Regions from separate parts of the Micromonospora ureilytica genome, predicted to be linked through region 1. Evidence: riboswitches for the same ligand, from Rfam matches in the RefSeq annotation. Region 1 holds a riboswitch; each other region holds the start of a gene.
The links. A riboswitch is a leader RNA that binds a small molecule or an ion and turns the genes downstream of it on or off. The one in region 1 is predicted to bind cobalamin.
Positions count from the first base shown of each region.

Region 2: another riboswitch for cobalamin. It lies ahead of IW248_RS06215 (acyl-CoA thioesterase); the one in region 1 lies ahead of IW248_RS11985 (ribonucleoside-diphosphate reductase subunit alpha).
Region 3: another riboswitch for cobalamin. It lies ahead of cobN (cobaltochelatase subunit CobN); the one in region 1 lies ahead of IW248_RS11985 (ribonucleoside-diphosphate reductase subunit alpha).

Region 1 is NZ_JADOTX010000001.1:2,668,818-2,676,258, reverse strand. It holds gene IW248_RS12005 (ATP-binding cassette domain-containing protein) at 1-490, shown strand, start outside; gene IW248_RS12000 (aldo/keto reductase) at 487-1,506, shown strand; gene IW248_RS11995 (FadR/GntR family transcriptional regulator) at 1,517-2,239, opposite strand; gene IW248_RS11990 (enolase C-terminal domain-like protein) at 2,247-3,644, opposite strand; cobalamin riboswitch at 3,924-4,140, shown strand; gene IW248_RS11985 (ribonucleoside-diphosphate reductase subunit alpha) at 4,333-6,651, shown strand; gene IW248_RS11980 (ribonucleotide-diphosphate reductase subunit beta) at 6,714-7,441, shown strand, end outside.
Region 2 is NZ_JADOTX010000001.1:1,418,796-1,426,236, reverse strand. It holds gene IW248_RS06230 (alpha/beta hydrolase) at 1-354, opposite strand, end outside; gene IW248_RS06225 (TetR/AcrR family transcriptional regulator) at 420-1,019, shown strand; gene IW248_RS06220 (zinc-dependent alcohol dehydrogenase family protein) at 1,297-2,289, opposite strand; gene IW248_RS06215 (acyl-CoA thioesterase) at 2,398-2,844, opposite strand; cobalamin riboswitch at 3,042-3,256, opposite strand; gene IW248_RS06210 (copper resistance CopC family protein) at 3,387-5,468, shown strand; gene IW248_RS06205 (copper chaperone PCu(A)C) at 5,534-6,136, shown strand; gene IW248_RS06200 (Dyp-type peroxidase) at 6,229-7,374, shown strand; gene IW248_RS06195 (copper resistance CopC family protein) at 7,397-7,441, shown strand, end outside.
Region 3 is NZ_JADOTX010000001.1:2,034,859-2,042,299, forward strand. It holds gene IW248_RS08920 (SDR family NAD(P)-dependent oxidoreductase) at 1-66, opposite strand, end outside; gene IW248_RS08925 (TetR/AcrR family transcriptional regulator) at 324-965, shown strand; gene IW248_RS08930 (hypothetical protein) at 1,385-2,098, opposite strand; gene IW248_RS08935 (RNA polymerase sigma factor) at 2,091-2,672, opposite strand; gene IW248_RS08940 (hypothetical protein) at 2,801-3,136, shown strand; cobalamin riboswitch at 3,442-3,618, shown strand; gene cobN (cobaltochelatase subunit CobN) at 3,878-7,441, shown strand, end outside.

The sequences.
Region 1 (7,441 bases):
CGACCTCAGCGTGGCCGCCAACCTGTATCTCGGCCGGGAGATCCTCCGCTCCGGACCACTCGGCCGGCTCGGGCTGTTGGACAAGCGCGCCATGCGACAGGGCGCTGCCACGGCCCTCGACGAACTGGGCGTACGCATCCCCCGGGTCACCACCCCGATCGCGATGCTGTCCGGTGGGCAGCGGCAGTGTGTCGCGGTGGCCCGCGCCATCATCTGGGCGACAAACGTGGTCATCCTCGACGAGCCCACGGCGGCGTTGGGCGTGGTCCAGACCGGACGGGTGCTCGACGTCGTCCGGCGTGCCCGCGACGCCGGCATGTCGGTGGTGTTGGTGAGCCACAACATGCCGCAGGTGCTCGAGATCGCCGACCGGGTCGAGGTGCTGCGCCTCGGCCGACGCGCGGCCCAACTACGCGCTGACGAGGTCACCACCGATGACCTGGTCGCAGCGATGACCGGCAGCACCAGCGCGGATCGGGACGAGAGGTGACGGTGGCCGCCCACCGGGTCGCGCACGATCTCGCCCGTCAGGCGACCCGGCGCGCCGCCGGGTCGCCGCTGCGGCTGGGCCCACTGGGCTTCGGCGCCTCACAGGGTGGCAATCTCTACCGGGCGACTTCGGACGAGCAGTTCGCCGCCGCGGTGGACACCGCGTGGGCGGGCGGCATCCGATACTTCGACACTGCACCGCACTACGGGCTGGGCCTGTCCGAAACGCGCCTGGGCGCGGCCCTCCGCTCCCGCCCGCGCGAGGAGTACGTGGTGTCGACGAAGGTCGGCCGGCTGCTCGTGCCGTCACCGGAGACGGCGCACCGGCGGGATCCGGAGGGGTACGACGTTCCCGCCGATCATCGCCGGGTCTGGGACTTCAGCCGCGACGGCGTGCGCCGTTCGTTGGAGGCGAGCCTTCGGCGCACCGGCCTGGACCGGATCGACGTGGTGTATCTGCATGATCCGGACGAGCATTGGGAGCAGGCCGCGCGCGAGGCGATCCCGGCGTTGGTGGAGTTGCGGGAGCAGGGCGTGATCGGTGCGGTCGGGGCCGGGATGAACCAGTCCGCGATGCTGGCCCGCTTCGTGGCGGAGACCGACGTGGACGTGGTGATGTGCGCCGGCCGGTACACCCTGCTGGAGCAGGGCGCGTTGACCGACCTGCTGCCCGTCGCGCAGGCCCGCCGCGTCGGTGTGGTGGTCGCCGGGGTCTACAACTCCGGGCTGCTGGCCCGGGACATGCCGGCGACCGACGCCGTCTACGACTATCAGCAGGCGCCGGCAGAGGTGATCGACCACGCCCGCCGGATGGCGCGGGTCTGTCAGACGTACGGCGTCACGTTGCCCCAGGCGGCGTTGGCGTTCGTCCGTCGGCACCCGGCCGTGGTCTCGACGGTGGTCGGCATGCGGGACGGGGCCCAGGTGACCGAGACCCTGCGCCGATCCGACGTCGACGTCCCGGATCAGCTCTGGGCGGCGTTGTACGACGAGGGGCTGCTCGACGTGCAGTCGTGAGGGCCGGCGGTCACGACCGGGCCGTCTCGATGCCCGCGTCCGCGTCGTCGGGTAACCCCTGCAACGACTCCTCCACGCCGATCAGGTGGTTGGCCATCCGGGTGCGGGACCGCTCCGGGTCGCGCGCCACGAGGGCCTTCAGGATCGCCACGTGTTCGTCATGGGTACGCACGTCCGCGCCCTCCTCGTGCAGACTCCGCCAGAGCCGGCCGCGGATGGTCCGCCCGGCGAAGGCTTCGATCAGGCCGACGAGCACCGGATTTCCGGCGTGCGCGGCGATGATCCGGTGGAAGGCGATGTCGATCTCCATGATCCGCTCGTGATCCGGCGGTGACTGGCCGACCAGCCGGGCCGCCTCGGCGAGCAGGTCACCGGCCTGGGCCAGGGCCTCGTCGGTGATCCTGGTCGCCGCCAGGCAGGCGGCCTCGCACTCCAGCAGTCGCCGAACGGTGTGGATGTGCCGTGGGTCGCCCTGACCCTGGAAGTCCACCACGAAACCCATCGGGGCCAGCAGTTGTGGCGCGTCGAGGTTGGTGACGTAGGTGCCGTCGCCCTGGCGGATGTTGACGATGCCGAGGATCGACAGGGCCGACATCCCCTCGCGCAGCGAGCCTCGCGAGACGCCGAGCGACTCGGCGAGGTCCTTCTCGATGGGCAGCCGGTCCCCGGGCCTGAACTGCCCTTCGAGGATCATCCGCTTGATGCCGTTGACCACTTCGTCAGTGCGAGACATGACTCCCCTAGCGGCCGGCGGGGGTGGCCTTCCCACCCGCGATCACGTACGCCGCCTCCGGAGATGACACGGTAGTCGGGTCTGTCGACGCCCAGTAGCGGCCGTCCGGAAAGCGGTACAGCGCGACCGACTCCTGACGCATCCGGGTGGAGTAGCCGGGCTGGCTGGGCAGGACGTAACCGCTGCCTGAGCCGGTGTCCTGGATGATGCACGGATCGGTGAAGTGCTCGTGCAGGTGATCGACGAACTCGGTGACACGGTTGGTGAGATCCCCCGAGATCGCGACGTAGTCGAGCACCGACACGTGTTGGACCATCTCGCACAGGCCGACACCACCGGCGTGTGGGCACACCGGTACGTCGAACTTCGCGGCGAGCAGCAGCACGGCGACGATCTCGTTGATGCTGGCCAACCGGCCGGTGTCCAGCTGGCAGAAGTCGATGGCCTCGGCTTGGAACAGCTGCTTGAACATGACCCGGTTGTGGCAGTGCTCGCCGGTGGCGACGCCGATCGGTGCGACGGCACGGCGGACGGCCGCGTGGCCCAGGATGTCGTCGGGGCTGGTCGGCTCCTCGATCCACAGTGGCTTGAACTGGGCGAGGGCCGTGACCCACTCGATGGCCTGACCGACGTCCCACACCTGGTTGGCGTCGATCATCAGGTTGCGGTCCGGTCCGAGGATCTCCCGCGCGATCGCGCATCGGCGGATGTCGTCATCGAGGTTGGCGCCCACCTTGAGCTTGACGTAGCCGTAGCCGGTGTCGACCGCCTCCTGGCACAGTCGGCGAAGCTTGTCGTCGCCGTAGCCGAGCCAGCCCGCCGAGGTGGTGTAGGCGGGGTAGCCGGTCCGGTCGAGCTCGGCGAGGCGGGCGGCCTTCGTGCCCTCCTTGGCCCGCAGGATGGCCAGTGCCTCGTCCCGGGTCAGCGCGTCGGACAGGTAGCGCAGGTCCGCGATGTCGACGAGTTGCTCGGGGGACATGTCGACGAGCAGCCGCCACAGCGGCTTGTCGGCGACCCGGGCGACCAGGTCCCACGACGCGTTCAACACGGCGGCGAGGGACAGGTGGACGACACCCTTCTCCGGGCCGAGCCACCGCAGCTGTGAGTCGGAGGTCAGCAGGCGGTAGACCGCGCCCATGTCCGCTGCCATCGTCGCCACGTCCAGGCCCACGAGGAGTTGTGCCTGGTGGACCGCCGCCGCCGCGACGATGTCGTTGCCTCGACCGATGGTGAAGGTCAGGCCGTGCCCCGCGAGTGGCGCACCCACTCCGTCGACGCCGTCGGTGTGCAGGACGACGTAGGCCGCCGAGTAGTCGCCGTCCTTGTTCATGGCGTCTGACCCGTCAGCGGTCAGGGAGGTGGGGAAGCGGACGTCTTCGACGGTGACGGCGGTGATCTGCGGCATGCGCTCCTCGCCCAGCTAGGCTAAAGATCAGATGATCACTGGGAGTATACGGAGGACGGCTCCGGCACGTCAACGATATCGATCGCCGCAGGCCCGCATACGTATGATGTTTGCTGCTCCGATAGGTCAAATCTATGTCGCTTGTCGACACGCGCGCGGAGGCCCGTCCCAGATGCCTGGCGTGCGTGGTCGGCCACAGTGGTGACGGTGATCACCGAGCCGGTCCCCGACACGCCCGAGACCGACATGTGGGGTGTGACAACGGCTGCGTCCCTATATATGGTGTCGAACGCAGCTGGTTCGGCCGCTCATCCGGTGCGGTCGAGGCAACAGGGAACCCGGTGGAAATCCGGGACTGTCCCGCAGCGGTGAGTGGGAACGACAGCCGTCATCAGCACTGGGCCACCAAACGGCCTGGGAAGCGACGGCCAGTAGGAGACCGGCGAGTCCGGTCGTGCCCGCGAGTCCGAAGACCTGCCAGCGCGCCGCGTACCCGCACCCGGGTGGGCGGCGGTCCGAGGCCGCGTGGGACGGCTGACGCCACCTGACCCACGCCGGGCTGGCGTGGCGTCCGTCGGTGTCTGTCTCCTCGCGTCCGGGCCACCAGGTCTCGAACTCCGAGGAGCGAGTGGTGACAGTCACCGAGGTAGTCCCGGTCAGCGGCGACGCGACAGTGCGGCGGACGCCGATGCAGGTCCGCAAGCGCGACGGCGCCACCGAACCCGTGGACGTGAACAAGATCGTCCGGGCGGTCGAGCGGTGGGCCGACGACCTGACCGACGTCGACCCGATGCGGGTGGCCACCCGCACCATCAGCGGCCTCTACGACGGCGCGACCACTGCCGAACTGGACCGGCTGTCGATCCAGACCGCAGCCGAGATGATCGGCGAGGAGCCGCAGTACTCGCGCCTCGCCGCGCGGCTGCTGGCCGGCTACGTCGACAAGGAGGTGCGTCGGCAGGGCATCACCTCGTTCAGCGCGGCGATCCGGGTCGGCCACGCCGAGGGCCTGATCGGTGACGACACCGCCGCGTTCGTCGCCGCGCACGCCACGACGCTCGACCACGCCATCGACCTGGACGGCGACCGCCGGTTCGAGTACTTCGGCCTGCGCACGGTGTACGACCGCTACCTGCTGCGCCACCCCACCAGCCGACTGGTGCTGGAGACCCCGCAGTACTGGCTGCTGCGGGTGGCCTGCGGCCTGTCCCGGACGGCGGACGAGGCGGTCGGCTTCTACCGACTGATGTCCAGCCTGGCCTACCTGCCTAGCTCACCGACCCTGTTCAACTCCGGGACCCGGCACACCCAGATGTCCTCCTGCTACCTGGTCGACTCCCCGCTCGACGAGTTGGACTCGATCTACCAGCGGTACGCCCAGGTCGCCAACCTGTCCAAGTTCGCCGGTGGCATCGGCATCGCGTACTCCCGGGTCCGTTCCCGGGGTGCGCTGATCCGGGGCACGAACGGACAGTCCAACGGGATCGTGCCGTGGCTGCGCACGCTGGACGCGAGCGTCGCCGCGGTCAACCAGGGCGGCCGGCGCAAGGGCGCGGCCTGCGTCTACCTGGAGCCGTGGCACCCGGACATCGAGGAGTTCCTGCAACTGCGGGACAACACCGGCGAGGACGCCCGGCGCGCCCACAACCTCAACCTGGCCAACTGGATCCCCGACGAGTTCATGCGCCGGGTCGAGGCCGACGAGCTGTGGTCGCTGTTCGACCCGCACGAGGTGCCCGAACTGCCCGACCTGTGGGGGGAGCGGTTCGACGCCGCGTACCGGGAGGCCGAGGCGCAGGGCCGCTACGTGCGGCAGGTCCCGGCGCGGGAGCTGTACGGGAAGATGATGCGCACCCTCGCCCAGACCGGCAACGGGTGGATGACCTTCAAGGACGCCGCCAACCGACTCTGCAACCAGACCGCCGAGCCGGGCAACGTGGTGCACCTGTCCAACCTGTGCACCGAGATCGTCGAGGTGTCCAGTGACGCCGAGACCGCCGTGTGCAACCTGGGCTCGGTGAACCTCGCCGCCCACCTCAGCGACGGCGACATCGACTGGGAGCGGCTGCGCGCCACGGTGCGGACCGCTGTGACGTTCCTCGACCGGGTCATCGACATCAACTACTACCCGACCGCGCAGGCGGCGGCGAGCAACCCCCGCTGGCGGCCGGTCGGGCTCGGGCTGATGGGCCTGCAGGACGTGTTCTTCGCGCTGCGGCTGCCGTTCGACTCGCCGGCGGCGCGGGAACTGTCCACCCGGATCAGCGAGGAGCTGTACCTGACCGCACTGGAGACGTCCGCCGACCTGGCACGCGACTTCGGAGCGCACCCGGCGTACCCGCAGACCCGGGCCGCCCGGGGTCAGCTGCAGCCCGACCTGTGGGGTGTCGAGGGCACGCAGGCCGCGCGGTGGGACGCGCTGCGCAAGCGGGTCGAGGCGTACGGGCTGCGCAACTCGCTGCTGGTGGCGGTCGCGCCGACCGCGACCATCGCCTCGATCGCGGGGTGCTACGAGTGCATCGAGCCGCAGGTGTCCAACCTGTTCAAGCGCGAAACCCTGTCGGGGGAGTTCCTCCAGGTCAACACCGCTCTGGTACGCGAGCTGAAGGCCCGCGGTCTGTGGACCGAGCGGATCCGTTCGGCGATCAAGCGGGCGGAGGGGTCGGTGCAGGACATCGCCGAACTGCCGGCCGGCGTACGGGAGCTGTTCCGCACCGCGTGGGAGCTGCCGCAGCGGGCGCTGATCGACCTGGCCGCCGCCCGCGCCCCGTTCATCGACCAGTCCCAGTCGCTGAACCTGTTCCTGGCCGCGCCGACCATCGGCAAGCTCTCCTCGATGTACCTCTACGCCTGGAAGGCCGGGCTGAAGACCACCTACTACCTGCGCTCGCGCCCCGCGACGCGGATCCAGCAGGCCACCGTCAGCGCCGTGGCACCCGTCGCCGTCGACGCGGAGGCGCTGGCCTGCTCGCTGGAGAACCCCGAGTCGTGCGAGGCCTGCCAGTGACCCCCACCGCCGACGCCGCCACCGCCGCCGACACCCGCACCACCGACACGAGGACCACGCACATGCTGCTCGACCCCGGGATGGACCTCACTCTCCGCCCGATGCGCTACCCGCACTTCTTCGACCGGTTCCGCGACGCCATCCGCAACACCTGGACCGTCGAGGAGGTCGACCTGCACGCCGACCTCGCCGACCTGGACAAGCTGTCACCGGCCGAACGGCACCTGGTCAGCCGGCTGGTGGCGTTCTTCGCCACCGGCGACACGATCGTCGCGAACAACCTGGTGCTCAACCTCTACCAGCACGTCAACAGCCCCGAGGGCCGCCTCTACCTGTCCCGGCAGCTGTTCGAGGAGGCCGTGCACGTCCAGTTCTATCTCAACCTGCTCGACACGTACGTGCCCGACGAGACCGAGCGCTTCGGGGCCTTCGCGGCCATCGAGAACATCCCCTCGATCCGTCGCAAGGCCGAGTTCTGCTTCCGCTGGATCGACTCGCTCAACGACCTGCGGGAGCTGCGGTCCCGGGAGGACCGGCGGACGTTCCTGCTCAACCTGATCTGCTTCGCCGCCTGCATCGAGGGGTTGTTCTTCTACGGCGCGTTCGCGTACGTGTACTTCCTGCGCTCCCGCGGCCTGCTGCACGGCCTCGCCTCCGGCACCAACTGGGTGTTCCGCGACGAGTCCATGCACATGGCGTTCGCGTTCGACGTCGTCGACACCGTCCGCGCCGAGGAGCCGGACCTCTTCGACGACGACCTCGCCGACCAGGTCCGCCAGATGCTCGCCGA
Region 2 (7,441 bases), 1.3 Mb from region 1:
TTCCGGAGCGCCAAAGGTCGACAGCGACTCGCCCGGCTCGGGCAGATAGCTCGACACAAAGACCATGTGCCGCACCGATGCGACGCCCACTGCGGCCTCGGCCGCGACGATCCCGCCATAGCTGTGTCCCACGACCACCGTCGGCTCATCGCCCGCGGCCAGCACCGCCCGCACCGCCGCGACGTCCTCCGGCAGGCCGGGACCGTTCGAACCGGCGGGCCGGTCGCCCTCACCGCAGCTCGGCAACGCCGGCGCGACGCTGCTGATGCCCCGCTCGCGCAGTGCTTCGGCGGTCGGGTGCCACCACCAGACGCCGTCCCGGACACACGCACCGTGCACGAATACCACTCGCATCTCTGACTCCTTCTCCGCTGGGATCAACGTTAGACGTACCGCCAGTTACGTGAAAAAGTGTGGCGGTGGGACGTCACAAACAACCCGAGATCCGCGACCGCATCCTCGACGCCTGCGTCGATCACGCGCTCGCCCACGGCCTGCCCGACCGTCTCGAACCGTTGGTGAAGGCGACGGGCTGCTCGACCCGCATGCTGATCTACCACTTCGGGACGCGCGACGCGCTGCTGCGCGAGACCCTGCGCCGGGCGCGGCAGCTTCAACGCGAGTTCTACGGCGACCTGTTGTCCCCCAAGCCGGGCGAGCCTTACCTGAGCACGCTGCGGCGCGCGTGGCAGGCCATCACCGGCCCCGAGGGCCGCCCCTACCTCAGCATGTTCGGCAAGCTCCGCCAGGACGCTGAACAGCAGTTGTGGCCGAATTTCCGGCGCGAGGCCACCACCGACTGGCTGCAGCCTCTCGAGGACGGCATGCGTACCGTCGGCCGCCCCGAACTCGCCACCCTGGTGCTGGCCGTCATCCGCGGCCTCATCATGGACGTCGAGGCCACCGGCGACACGCCACGAGCCGATCGCGCCTTCGACGATTTCCTGGACGCGCTCGTCCTGGGACATCGGTTAACCGCGCCTCAACGTCGATACGCAGACGCACTCTCTTCGACATGAGCCGACTCCGCCCTACCGCCTCCGCGGGGTGCCAGCGCTGACGCCTTCGGGTCCACCGAAGAGGTCACCACAGAGGATGCGCTGCTCATGGCGCCGCGAGTGGGATCGGTGTCTCAGATGACGGAACTACGGCGGACTCCAGCAAGCTCACCCGCAACGCTCCACATCGATCTACGGCACGTGCAGGCGCAGCGTGAGGCAACCCGAGACGCCAGCCGGCATCAGCCACCCTGGGAACAACGCCACCTGACCACTTCGCCTTCACGAACGGCTCTGCTCAACCGGCGACGTCCACGATGACCTTGCCCTCGGCGGTGCCGTCCGCGACCAGCCGGTGGGCGTCCATGACCGTGTCGAGCGTGAACTCGCGCGGATCCAGTCGCGGGCGCAGGGCACCGGCATCGGCCAGCGCCGCGATCTCGCGCAGGATGTCGCCGTGGTGTTCGCGGCCGCGCCCGGTGAGCATCGGCAACAGGGTGAACACCCCGGAGTAGGTCGCGCCTCGGAACGACAGCGGGGCGAGCGAGTGCGACCCCCAACCCAGTGCGCTGACGACGTGCCCGTGATAGGTGCGTACCGCCGCGAACGACGCGTCGAGCGTCGCGCCACCGACGGTGTCCACGACGATGTCGAACCCCTCGCCGCCGGTGTGCCTGTCGACGTACTCTTCGACCTTGCTCGTGGTGTAGTCGATCGGCACGGCGCCCAGGCTCTCGATCACCCGCATGCTCGCCGGCCCGCCCGTGGCGTACGCATCGGCGCCGCGCGCCTGGGCAAGCTGCACGCCCACGTAGCCAACCCCGCCGGCACCGCCGTGCACCAGCACCTTCTGCCCGGCGTGGACTCCGGCCCGGTCGACCAGCCCCTCCCAGGAGGTGACCGCCGCCAGGGGCAACGCGGCGGCCTCCCGCATCGAGAGTGCCTTCGGCTTGCGGGCCAGCAGTCGAGCGTCCACGGCGGCGTACTCGGCCAGTGAACCCTGGAGGTCGCCGACGCCCCCGCAGAGCCCGTACACCTCGTCTCCCGGCGCGAAGCTGGTCACCTCCGTGCCGATCGCCGCGACGACGCCGGCAAGGTCCAGGCCGAGCACCGCAGGCAGCTCGACACGCGCGTGCGCGGCCTTTCCTGCCTGGATCTTCGTGTCGAGCGGGTTGACACCGCTGGCGACGATCCGCACCAGCACCTGCCCGCGCTTGGGAGTGGGTTGATCGATCTCCTCGACCGTCAGCGGAGCGTCGAACTCCCGCAGCACCGCAGCGCGCATAGCCATCCACACTCTCCGTGATCGAGGTTTCACGTGGACGCTATCCGACCGGATAGGCGGCGGGGCGGGTTCCTCGGACCGCGCCAGCGCCGCAACGGGCGGACCGCGCACGGGTCAGCCGTCGTCGGCGCCGTCGAGCAGCGCGCGCCGCAGCGCCAGCCGGTGCTCCCGGCGGATCTCCGCCTCCCGGTAGCGTCGCCGGTCCCCGTCGGTCTCCGGTAGCAGCGGCGGCACGGTACGAGGCTGGCCGTCGTCGTCGATGGCGACCATGACCAGGTGGGCGGTGGCCACGTCGGTGGGCGGCACCGCCCGGTCCCACCGGTCGGCGGTCACCTTGACCGCGACCTCCATCGAGCTGCGGCCGGCCCAGGTGATCCGGGCGTCGACGTGCACGACGTCGCCGACCCGCACCGCGCGGAGAAACGCCGTCTCGTCGATGGCGGCGGTCACCGCCGGCCCGTCGGAGTGCCTTGCGGCGACCACACCGGCGACGGAGTCGATGAGGTTGAGGATCCGGCCGCCGTGCACCGTACCCATCAGGTTGGTGTGGTGCTGGTCCATGATCTGCGAAAGGGTCAGGTGCGACGCCGACGGCGCTCGGCCGGCGATCGTGGTGGTGTCGTGCACAGCGGTAGTCCGTCCCTCGGGAAACCACACCGCCGGGTCGCGGACACACGCTGACGAGGACCTGGCCGCGCACCACACGCACGGCCCGTCACCCGCTCAGCCCACCCGCGAGGCCGACGGCAGCGCACACGGTTGTGTACGCGGCGCCGGCAGGTCTTCGGACTCGCGGGCCTGACCGGTGGTGCCGGTCCCCTACTGGCCGTCGCTTCCCAGGCCACATGGCCCAGTGCTGATGACGGCGGTCGTTCCCACTCACCGCTGCGGGGCAGCCCCGGATTTCCACCGGGTTCCCTCTTACGACGCCCCGCCGGTCACGACGGGGCGAACCAGCGCCGTCGGCAGCATAGCTGGCCAGGGGATCTGTCCATCCGGGGCGTCCTGCCGCGGCGACGGATGGCCTGATCGTCAACTTTTGTCATCTGAGGAAGAAGATCCTCACCTATTGAAAAAAGTCTCGCGAGGGTGAGGATATCCAGATGCGTCGTCTCCCCCAGACTTGCGGGCGGGTGGTCTCGGGCCTCCTCGCGTTCCTCCTCGCCTCGGCGGTCGCCCTCCTCGCGTCCGCCCAACCCGCCGCAGCTCACGGGACGCTCGCCATGTCCACACCGGCGAGCGGCGCCACCGTGCGCGAGCCGTTGACGTCGGTGCAGCTGTTCTTCACCGAGAAGGCCGCCGCCAACGCGTTCTTCACGATCACCGCCCCGGGCGGCACCCGTGTCGACAACGGCTGGTCGCAGGGGGAGCCGAAGCCGCTGGAGAAGCCGGTACGGGAGTACTTCCTGGTCAACGGGCAGTTCGAGCCACGGGAGTACACGACGGGGTTCCCCGCGGTGGTGTCGGTCGCCCACCTGCCCGCCAAGGGCCAGTACTCGGTGAGCTACCTGTCGGTCGCCTCGGACGGCGACACCGTGCGGGGCACCCTGACCTTCCGCTACGACGGGCGGGTGACGGCAGCGCCGAAGGGGTGGAGCCCGCCGTCGACCCAACCGGACCCGGCGCTGGTGGCCGCCAGCGAGCAGCACAACACGTCCGGGCAGGCCTCGGCGGTGCCGACCACAGCGGACGATCCGTCGAGCCCGCCGGCCGCAGCGGCCCCGTCGACCGGGTCGACCGAGAAGAGCGGTCCAGGGGCACTGGCCTGGGCCGGCTGGGCGGCGGCTGTCGCGGTGGCCGGGGCGGTGGCCGGGTTCGTCGTCTGGCGTCGCCGATCCGCCGGCACACCCACCGGTCGGGGCCGTACCTCGGCGGCGGCCTCCGGCCGACGCGGCGGCGGCGCCCGTGCCACGAACAGGACCGGCACTGGCAAGACCGTCGGCGGCAAGGCTGCCGGGGACAAGGCTGCCCGGGACAAGGCCGTCGGCGGCAAGGCCGGCGCTGGCAAGACCGTCGGGGGCAAGGTCGGCGTCGTCGCGCGTACCGCGAGCGACAGGCGGCGGCCCGCCACCGTGCCGGCGGCGCGCAAGGGCAACACGGTCGTCACGGCCCGTACGGGCGTTGCTGTCGATCCGACGCCTACCGATCAGGTGACCGAGGCCCTCGCCAGCACGGACGGCGAGCCGACGGTCGACCCCGGACCGCAGCCCGACACGGACCTCGCCGCCGCGACGCCTGGGTCCCGGTTGAGCAACACCCACCTGGCGCTGTTCGTCGGTGGCCTGGTGATCGCTCTGTTGGCCGGGTTCGGGTTGGCCCGCATCGGCACCGCCGACGAGAGTCCGGCGACCGGCAACGCGCGACCGGCAGCCGGTGGACCGCCCGCCTCGGACCAGGTGGGCTCTGCGACCGACGGGCACCAACACCCGGCCGGTACGGGGCCGCACACGCATCGGGGTGACGACGCGACGGGCGCGACGCTGGCGACCGGGACGACGGTCAGCGCCGGTGGGTACACCCTGCAACCGCTGGAGCGGTCCCAACCCCCTGGTGTACGCGCCGACTACCGGTTCCGCATCGTCGGGACCGACCGGCAGCCGGCAACGACCTTCGCTGTCGTCCACGACAAGCCGTTGCACATGATCGTGGTCGGCCGCGACCTGTCCGGCTACCAGCACCTGCACCCGACGATGGCGCCCGACGGCACTTGGAGCGTCCCCCTGACGCTGGCCCGCCCCGGCGGCTACCGCGTCTACGCCGACTTCTCCGTCACCGCGGCCAACGGCACGCAGATCCCCCTCGTGTTGGGCGTCGACCACACAGTGCCCGGCGCGCACAACCCGACCGCGCTGCCGCCAGCGGCGGCACAGGCCACGGCTGGTCCGTACGCGGTGTCGATGACCGGCACCCCGACGGTGGGGGTGACGGCGCCGATCCACTTCCAGGTCAGCGCCGACCCGACCGTACCGGCGCAGTTGGAGCGGTACCTGGGCGCGTACGGGCACCTGGTCGTCGTTCGTGAGGGCGACCTCGGCTACGTGCACGTCCACCCCGAGCAGGAGCTGGTCGACGGGACTGTCAAGTTCTGGCTGACCACACCGAGTTCGGGCCGGTACCGGGCCTTCTTCGACTTCCAGATCGCCGGCAAGGTGCACACCGCCGAGTTCACGATCAACGTGCCCTGAGTCCGGAACTTTCTCCCTGCTGCGACCGACCAACCTCCCAGCAGCAACCATCGGAGGAAGAACACATGCGCACCACCAGCCCATTCGCTCCCGGCCGCCGTTCGGCCGCCGTCCTCGCCGCCGCCATTCTGACGGTGGGCGCCGCCGGTTGCGGCTCGTCCGACTCTCCGTCGAAAGCGCAGGCGGGCCCGTCCGCGTCGACCTCGGCCAACCCGGACGCTGGTGTGCTCGGCATTCGTGACCCGTGGGTGAAGGCGGCCGACAAGGGCATGACGGCCGCCTTCGGGACCCTGGTCAACGACGGCGACGCCGATGTCACGGTGACAAGCGCCACGACCTCCCTGTCGCCGATGGAGCTGCACGAGATGGCCATGAAGGACGGCAAGATGGTCATGCGGGCGAAGCAGGGCGGCATCGTGATCAAGGCCAAGAGCTCGCACGCGTTGGAGCCCGGCGGCGACCACCTCATGCTGATGAACCTCACCAAGCCCGTTCAGGCCGGCGACGAGGTGACCTTCACCCTGACCTTCGCCGACGGCAAGACCCAGCAGTTCCGCGCCGTGGCCAAGCCGTTCACCGGCGCGCAGGAGAGCTACGCCCCCGGGCACGGCGAGCCGATGACCGGCATGAGCGCCACGCCGGAGATGAGCATGAGCCCGAAGTCGTGACCGACACGCCAACTGCCCGGCCGGTGAGCAGGCGCGGTCTGCTCACCGGCGGGGCTCTCGCCGTCGGCGGTGCCGTGGCCGGCGGTGCCGCGATCGCCACGACGCGTGCCGACGGGTCCGGGCGACCCGACGCGGTCGGCACCGACGTGACGCCGGTGGCGAGCGTCGGCGGCCTGGTCGAGCCGTTCCACGGCGCCCGGCAGGCCGGGGTGGCCGCCGAACCGCAGGCGCACGCGTCGTTCGTGGCGCTCACCCTGCGGCCCGGCACCGACCGGACCGCGCTGGGTCGGATGTTGCGGTTGCTCACCGACGACGCCTCCCGGCTCACCCAGGGCCGACCCGCTCTGGCCGACACCGAGGCCGAACTCGGGCTGCTGCCGGCACGGCTGACAGTCACCTTCGGCTTCGGGCCCGGCCTGTACCGGGCGGCCGGCGTCGACGATCGGCAGCCGGCGTCGGTGACCGACCTACCCGCGTTCCGCATCGACCGGCTCCAGCCGGCCTGGTCCGGCGGTGACCTGCTGCTCCAGATCTGCGCGGACGACGCGATCACCGTCGCCCACACCCAACGAGTCCTGGTCAAGGACAGCCGACCGTTCGCCACCGTGCGGTGGGTCCAACAGGGCTTCCGGCGCAGCCCCGGCGTCGAACCGGGCGGCCACACCCAACGCAACCTGTTCGGTCAGCTCGACGGCACCGCCAACCCCCGACCGGGCACGCCCATGGACACCGCCCTCTGGGTGCCGGACGGCCCGGCGTGGCTGCGTGACAGCACCACACTGGTGCTCCGGCGGATCAGCATGAACATGGAAACCTGGGACCTGCTCGGCCGAACCGACCGCGAACTAGCCGTCGGCCGACGCCTCGACACGGGCGCCCCGCTCACCGGCAGCGCCGAACACGACGAACCCGACTTCGCCGCCACCGGCCCGGACGGCCTCACCGTCATCCCCGACTTCTCGCACATGACCCGCGCCCACGTCACCGACGACCGGTTGAAGATCCTGCGCCGGCCCTACAACTACGACGGTGTGCCGACGGCCGAGGGTCACGCCGACAGCGGTCTGATCTTCACCTCGTACCAGGCCGACATCGCCCGGCAGTACCTGCCCATCCAACGCCGGCTGGCCGACCGGGACCTGCTCAACGAATGGACCACCCCGATCGGGTCCGCCGTCTTCGCCATCCCGCCCGGTTGCCAACCGGGAGGATGGGTCGGCGAGCAGGTGCTCGGATGACCACACCAACCGGAGCTTCGTCATGACCGTACCGCCGTCCCGCCCTATCGCCGTCCGGCTCGGCGCG
Region 3 (7,441 bases), 630 kb from region 1:
GCCGGCCAGTGCCATGCCGGTGGATCCGCCGGTGATCACCGCTACCTTGCCATCGAGCTTTCCCACGATCACTCCGTTGAATTGATGGGTATTCGAAACAGCTCGGTTTGGTTCTTATGCACACCAAGCGGTGTACGTAACGTACCCGGTTGCCGATCGGCGCGCAAGCTACGTACACCGGTCGGTACCGACCCCGCTGCGGAACGCCCGGCGCGCCATGGCGCACCGACGACCATCGGGACCGCTCTGACCTTGCGAACGGATGATCAACTCGAACGCTAGCTATGTATACTGGTCTGTACCCAGCGACCTATACTGAAGGCATGACGGAGTTGGAGAAGGGCCCCCAGGGCCGACGCCGCGGCAGGGGCGCACGCGAACGCATCCTCAGCGCGTCACAGCAGCTATTCCGCGATCACGGCATCAACCGCACCGGCATGGACCACCTCTGCGCCGTGGCCCAGGTGTCCAAGCGCACGGCCTACAAGCACTTCACCAGCAAGGACGAACTCGTCGCCGAATACCTGCGCCGATTCGATCCCGACGTCATGCCCGGAGTGTTCGACCGAACCGACCTCACACCCCGCGAACGACTCCTCGCCGCCTTCGAGATTCCCGCCTCCACGCCCCTGTGCCCTTACATCGCGGCGGCCGTCGAACTCCACGACCCTCAACACCCCGCATCCCAGTACGCACGCGACTACAAGACCGCCATCGCCGCCCGACTCACCGAAACCGCCCGCGAAGCCGGCGCCAGCAACCCCGAACAACTCGGCGAACAACTGGCGCTGCTCATCGACGGCGCCTCGGCCCGCACCCGAGTCCTCAACAGCGAATCCTTCCCCACCGCCGCCGCCATCGCCGCCGTCCTCATCGACAACGCCATCCCCGCGTCATCTCCTCGGCAGCCCAGCAATGACCGCGGAACCACCGGGTCTGCTCCCGTTGTGGTGAGAGGCCAATGACGGCCCGACCGGGCCGGCGCGGACGGGGACATCGACTGGCTGGTGTCGGTCGACTCCAGCGGATCGTGCGAGGCCACCAGCACGCCGCTGGCGCTAAAGGGGGCGCCGAGAATCGGACGAACCATAAGATCACGCCCTCGGTCAAAGTCGAGGTGCACTGACCACCAAGATTCACCTCGCCCGCGACGGCCTGATCCCTGAAAGCGCCGACCAGCAGGCCAACCGCCGCCGACGCGGCAACCGTGGCGGCCGGCCACCGACGTTCGACAGGCAGCTCTACAAACGACGCAACGTCGTCGAACGTCGCTCAAGCAGTGCCACAGCGTCGCGACCCGCTACGACAAGACCACGACCTCATTCCAGGCCGCAGTCACTATGGCCGCGCTACTCCAATGGTTGTGAACCATTGAAGACACGGCCTAGCGCAGTGAGCCCGCGATCTCGATCGCCTCGGTCTTGGTGAGGTCGCCCTCGAGCCGGTAGCTCACGTCGTTGTCCTGCCAGATCAGGGTCGAGGCGGCCAGTCGGGCGGTCTCACTGCGGATTCCGCCCGCCCGATCCACGTAGGACAGCACGTGTGGGCCGTCGACCCACACGGCGAAGTCGCCGTTGACCTGGACCCACTCCGCACCCGGCGGGATGACCTCCTTGTGAAAGGACAGGTTGAGGCGACCGTCGAACGCGTCGACACGCAGCGCGCCCCCGTCGTAGAGCAGCGTCGCCACCCGGTACCGGCCCGTGGCGTCCGGACCGGCGACCAGCACCCGCTCGGGTGGGCCCAGCCTCGCCGGCAGGCGGATCGGGAACCGTACTGCCCGTTGCGCCTCGTCCAGGGCGACGGCCCGCTGCCCGGGCAACGGCGACGCGGTGCCGCCGGGCGGCGTCGGGGCGGGCGCGGTGGCGATGCTGACACCGGCGAAGCGCAGCAGCCCCGCGACGGCGTCGGCGATGGCCACCCGCGTCGGCGGCAACACCACCGCCACGATCAGGGCGACGAGCGCCGCCGCGACGAGCGCACGCCACCGACGCGCGGGCCTGTCGAGCCGTGCGCGGACTTGGGCGCGCACGTCGGGCGGCTCGGGCGTTTCCAGCCAGGCGGAAAGGTCACGCAGTTCCCGTTCGAGGTCACCCATGCCGGACCTCCGCACTGTCGAGCAGGCCGCGAAGCTTCGCCAGCGCCCGGGACGTGCGCGACTTCACAGTGCCCCGGGGCCAGCCCAGAGCCGCCACCGTCTCCTCCTCGGTGAGATCGAGGAAGAATCGGCAGACGATCACCTCACGGTCGCGTACCGGCAGTTGTCGCAGGGCCTGCACCAGCGACGCCCGGCGCTCCCCGGCGAGGACCGCGCCGACCGCGTCGTCCTCGACGACCTCGGAGGCCGGGTCCGCTGCCGCCGCTCGCAGGACGAGCCCGTCGCGCCGGCCACGGGAGCGGTGCAGGTTGCGGGTCTCGTTGGCGACGATCGTGAGTAGCCACGACCGGAACGACGAGTCGCCGCGAAAACGGGACAACTTCCGGTACGCCTTCACAAACGCCTCCTGGATGACGTCCTCGGAGTCCGAGCCGGCGCCGAGCAGCACCGCCGTCCGGTACGCGGACGCGGTGTGCCGGGCGACCAGGAGGTTGTACGCCTCCAGGTCACCTGCCCGAGCGCGGGTGACGAGCGCCTCGTCGTCCAGGGGAGCCTCCGTTCGGATCACACTCATGACACCGCCCACCCGCCGCGGGTTCCACCCGGCCTTCCCGACGCAGGTCAGCTGTCTCCCATCCGGCGTGCAGCGTATTGCCAGGAATGGGTGCTGCACTGGAGGGGCGTCGAGGAGAGGGGCGGGGCATGAGCTGGTTCAACCGCCGGTCGCGGGGTGCCGAGGCAACCCCGACGAAGCTGGACCGGGAGGCGACCCGCGACGACCTCGCGGCGCTGGAGGCGTTCGTCGCCACCCGGCGCGGGGTGGAGTTCTACCTGGAGCCGGAGACGACCGCGACGGACACCACGGTGGTGGCGATCGCCCACGACGGCGAGTGGATCCGCCGCCGTACCGGAACGCCGCGTGCGGCCGGCACTATCGCCCGCAAGCACGCGGTGCCGCTGTACGAGGCAGCGCGCACCGGCTACCCGGAGCGGATGCGGACCTGGAGCCGGGCCCACCCGGAACGCCACGCCCGCTGACCCTGGCGTCGCTCGGCCCTGGGCGGGCGTCGCTTCGCTCCGGGCGTGTGTCGTTCGGCTCCTTTGGAGCTGAATCGTTGGTGACATCGCCGTACGTCCCAGCCGGGAGTCAAGGCGGCTGAATCGTTTACGACATCAGCTCCAAAGGGCCCGCGTGGACACTCGCCCCCTGCTACCGCACCACCCCACCCCACCCCTGCCACGGCAACACTCGACCCCCGCGCACCGATATTTCCGCAGGTCAATGTGGTGGGCGTGGCCGGGCGACGCCGGGGTCCGCGTTGACCGGCGGCGCGGCGGTGTGGCAGCATTCGCGGCCTGACGGCAGTGAAGGAAGTCGGTGCAATTCCGACGCGGTCCCGCCACTGTCACCGGGGAGCGATCCCCCCTCGTGAGTCACGGCCGTGTGTCTGCGGTTGGAAGGCCGGGGGAGAGCGTCGATCCGGAAGCCAGGATACTTCGGCCGTCGGGACGTACCCCAGGGCGTGGACACCCGAGGAGGACCCGATGACGCACGGCGTCTCATTCATCGACGATCATCGTCGTATTGCGCTCCAGGCAGTGCGTTCCAAGGACACCGGCCACCGGCACCGTTGAGCTGATCGCCCGACGCTGTCCGGCCCCGACGCCCGCGTCGGTGCGCCGTTCGCCCGGGCCGTCGTACCGGCTGACGCCGTACCCACCCGCATCGTCCCCGGTCGCCCTCGTGGCGGCCCAGGACGTCACTTTCCGGAGCCTGCCGTGCGCATCCTGCTGCTGTCCACCGCCGACACCGACCTGCTGGCCGCCCGTGCCAGCGGCGCCGACTACCGGTTGGCCAACCCCGCGCGGGTCACCGTCGAGGAGGTGCCCGCCCTGCTCGACGGCGTCGCCCTCGTCGTCGTACGCCTTCTCGGCGGTCGGCAGGCGTGGCCGGACGGCCTCGCCGCGGTGCTCGCCACCGGCGTGCCGACGGTCGTGCTCGGCGGCGAGGCGCTCCCCGACGCGGAGCTGATGGCCATCTCCACGGTGCCGTCCGGAGTCGTCACCCAGGCGCTGGCCTACCTGGTCGAGGGCGGGCCGGAAAACCTGGGGCAGCTGGCCCGGTTCCTGTCCGACACGGTGCTGCTCACCGGTGAGGGGTTCGCCCCGCCCACACCCACCCCGTCGTACGGCGTGCACGGCGACCACCCCACCGATCCGGGCCGGCCCACAGTGGGAATCGTCTTCTACCGGGCGCACGCCCTCGCCGGCAACACCGACTTCGTCGACGTGCTCGCGGACGCCGTCCACAAGGCCGGCGGCAACCCGCTGCCGATCTTCTGCGGCTCACTGCGCGGGCTGACCGCCGGCGCCGGCCCACTCGGGCTGTTCGCCCGCTGTGACACCCTGCTGGTCACGGTGCTCGCGGCCGGCGGCGCGGTCGCCGCGGACGCCTCCGGTGGCGGCGACGAGGACGCCTGGGACGTGGGCGCCCTGGCCGCCCTGGACGTTCCGGTCATCCAGGCGCTCTGCCTCACCAGCACGCACGCGCAGTGGGCCGACAGCGACGCCGGCCTGTCCCCGTTGGACGCCGCCATGCAGGTGGCCATCCCCGAGTTCGACGGCCGGATCGTCACAGTGCCGTTCTCGTTCAAGCAGATCGACGCCGACGGGCTCTCGGTCTACGCCGCCGACCCCGAGCGGGCCGCCCGGGTCGCCGGGATCGCGGTGCGTCACGCCCGGCTGCGGTACGTGCCGCACGCCGACAAGCGGGTCGCCGTGGTGCTCAGCTCGTACCCCACCAAGCACGCCCGGGTCGGTAACGCCGTCGGGCTGGACACCCCGGCCTCGGCGGTCCGGCTGTTCGCCGCGCTGGCCGAGGCCGGCTACGACCTGGGTGACGCGCCGCCGCCCGACGACGGCGACGCGCTGATCCACGCGCTGATCGCCGCCGGTGGTCACGACGTGGAGTGGCTCACCCCGGAGCAGTTGGCCGCCGCCGAGGCCCGGATACCGGGGCCGACGTACCGGCGCTGGTTCGACCAGGTCCCGGCCGAGCTGCGCGAGCGGATGCGGGAGCACTGGGGTGAGCCACCGGGCGAGCTGTACACCGAGGGCGGCGACATCGTGCTCGCCGGGCTGCGCTTCGGCAACGTGGTGCTGCTGATCCAGCCGCCCCGCGGCTTCGGGGAGAACCCGATCGCCATCTACCACGACCCGGACCTGCCGCCCAGCCACCACTACCTGGCCGCGTACCGCTGGTTGACAGCGCCCGTCGCGGACGGCGGCTTCGGCGCGGACGCCGTGGTGCACCTGGGCAAGCACGGCACCCTGGAGTGGTTGCCCGGCAAGGGCCTCGGCCTCGCCGCCGACTGCGCGCCCGACGCGGTCCTCGGCGACCTGCCGCTGGTGTACCCGTTCATCGTCAACGACCCCGGCGAGGGCACCCAGGCCAAGCGGCGGGCGCACGCCGTGGTCGTCGACCACCTGGTCCCGCCGATGGCCCGCGCCGAGACCTACGGCGACCTGGCCAAACTGGAGCAACTGCTCGACGAGTACGCGACAGTGCAGGCCCTCGACCCGGCCAAGGTGCCCACCGTGCGGGCCCAGATCTGGGACCTGGTGCGCGCCGCCGAGCTGCACCACGACCTGCACGCCGAGGCCATGCCCGACGCGGACGACTTCGACGACTTCGTGCTGCACCTCGACGGGTACCTCTGCGAGGTCAAGGACGTGCAGATCCGCGACGGGCTGCACATCCTCGCCGACGCGCCCACCGGCGAGCCACGGGTCAACCTGGTCCTCGCGGTGCTGCGCGCCCCACAGATCTGGGGCGGTGCCCGCGCCCTGCCCGGCCTGCGGCAGGCCCTCGCCGTCGCGTACTCCCTCGACGAGCAGGAGCTGCTCGCGACGCCGGGACAGCGCCTGGCGCTTCCCCCGGCGCTGACCGACGTGGTGGACGGACCGGCCGGCACCGCCGCCGACGCGATCGACCTCATCGAGGCCCTCGCGCGGCGGCTGGTCGTCGGCATGGAAACCCTGGGCTGGGCCGTGGACACCGTCGACGCCGTGGTGGCGGAGGTGACCGGTCGGTCGATCCCGGACGTCGCCGCGGTGCTGCACTTCGCCGCCACCGAGCTGGTGCCCCGACTGGACCGGACCACCGACGAGCTCACCAACACCCTCGGGGCGCTGGACGGCAGGTTCGTGCCGCCCGGCCCGTCCGGCTCACCCACCCGCGGCCTGGTCAACGTGCTGCCCACCGGCCGCAACTTCTACTCGGTCGACCCGAAGGCCATCCCCAGCCGCAACGCCTGGGACGTCGGGGTGGCCCTCGCCGACTCGCTGCTGGCCCGGCACCTCGCCGACACCGGCGCGTACCCCCGCTCGGTGGGGTTGACCGTGTGGGGCACCAGCGCCATGCGGACCCAGGGCGACGACATCGCCGAGGTGCTCGCGCTGCTGGGCTGCCGGCCGGTCTGGGACGACAGGTCCCGGCGGGTCACCGGTGTCGAGGTGGTGTCGACCGCCGAGCTGGGCCGGCCCCGCGTCGACGTCACAGTGCGCATCTCCGGCTTCTTCCGCGACGCGTTCCCGCACGTCGTGGCGTTGCTCGACGACGCCGTCCGGCGGGTCGCCGCCCTGGACGAGCCGGACGAGGAGAACTACCTGCGGGCACACGTCACCGCCGACGTCGCCGAGCACGGCGACGAGCGGCGGGCCACCGCCCGGATCTTCGGCTCCAAGCCCGGCGCGTACGGCGCGGGGCTGCTGCCCCTGATCGACGCCCGGACCTGGCGCAGCGACGCCGACCTGGCCGAGGTGTACGCGGTGTGGGGCGGTTACGCGTACGGCCGGGGCCTGGACGGGCGGGAGGCGCGCGCCGACATGGAGCGCTCGTTCGCCCGGATCGCGGTGGCGGTGAAGAACCAGGACACCCGCGAGCACGACATCGTCGACTCCGACGACTACTTCCAGTACCACGGCGGGATGGTGGCGATGGTCCGCCACCTCACCGGCACGTCACCGCAGGCGTACGTGGGTGACTCGGCGATGCCGCACGACGTGCGCACCCGCACCCTGGGCGAGGAGACCCGACGGGTGTTCCGGGCCCGGGTGGTCAACCCGAAGTGGATCGCCGCGATGCGCCGGCACGGCTACAAGGGCGCGTTCGAGCTGGCGGCCACGGTGGACTACCTGTTCGGCTACGACGCCACCGCCGGGGTGGTCGACGACTGGATGTACGAGCACCTGGCCGCCGCGTACCTCTTCGACGACACGACCCGGGAGTTCCTGGAGAAGTCCAACCCGTGGGCGCTGCGAGGCATCACCGAACGGCTGTTG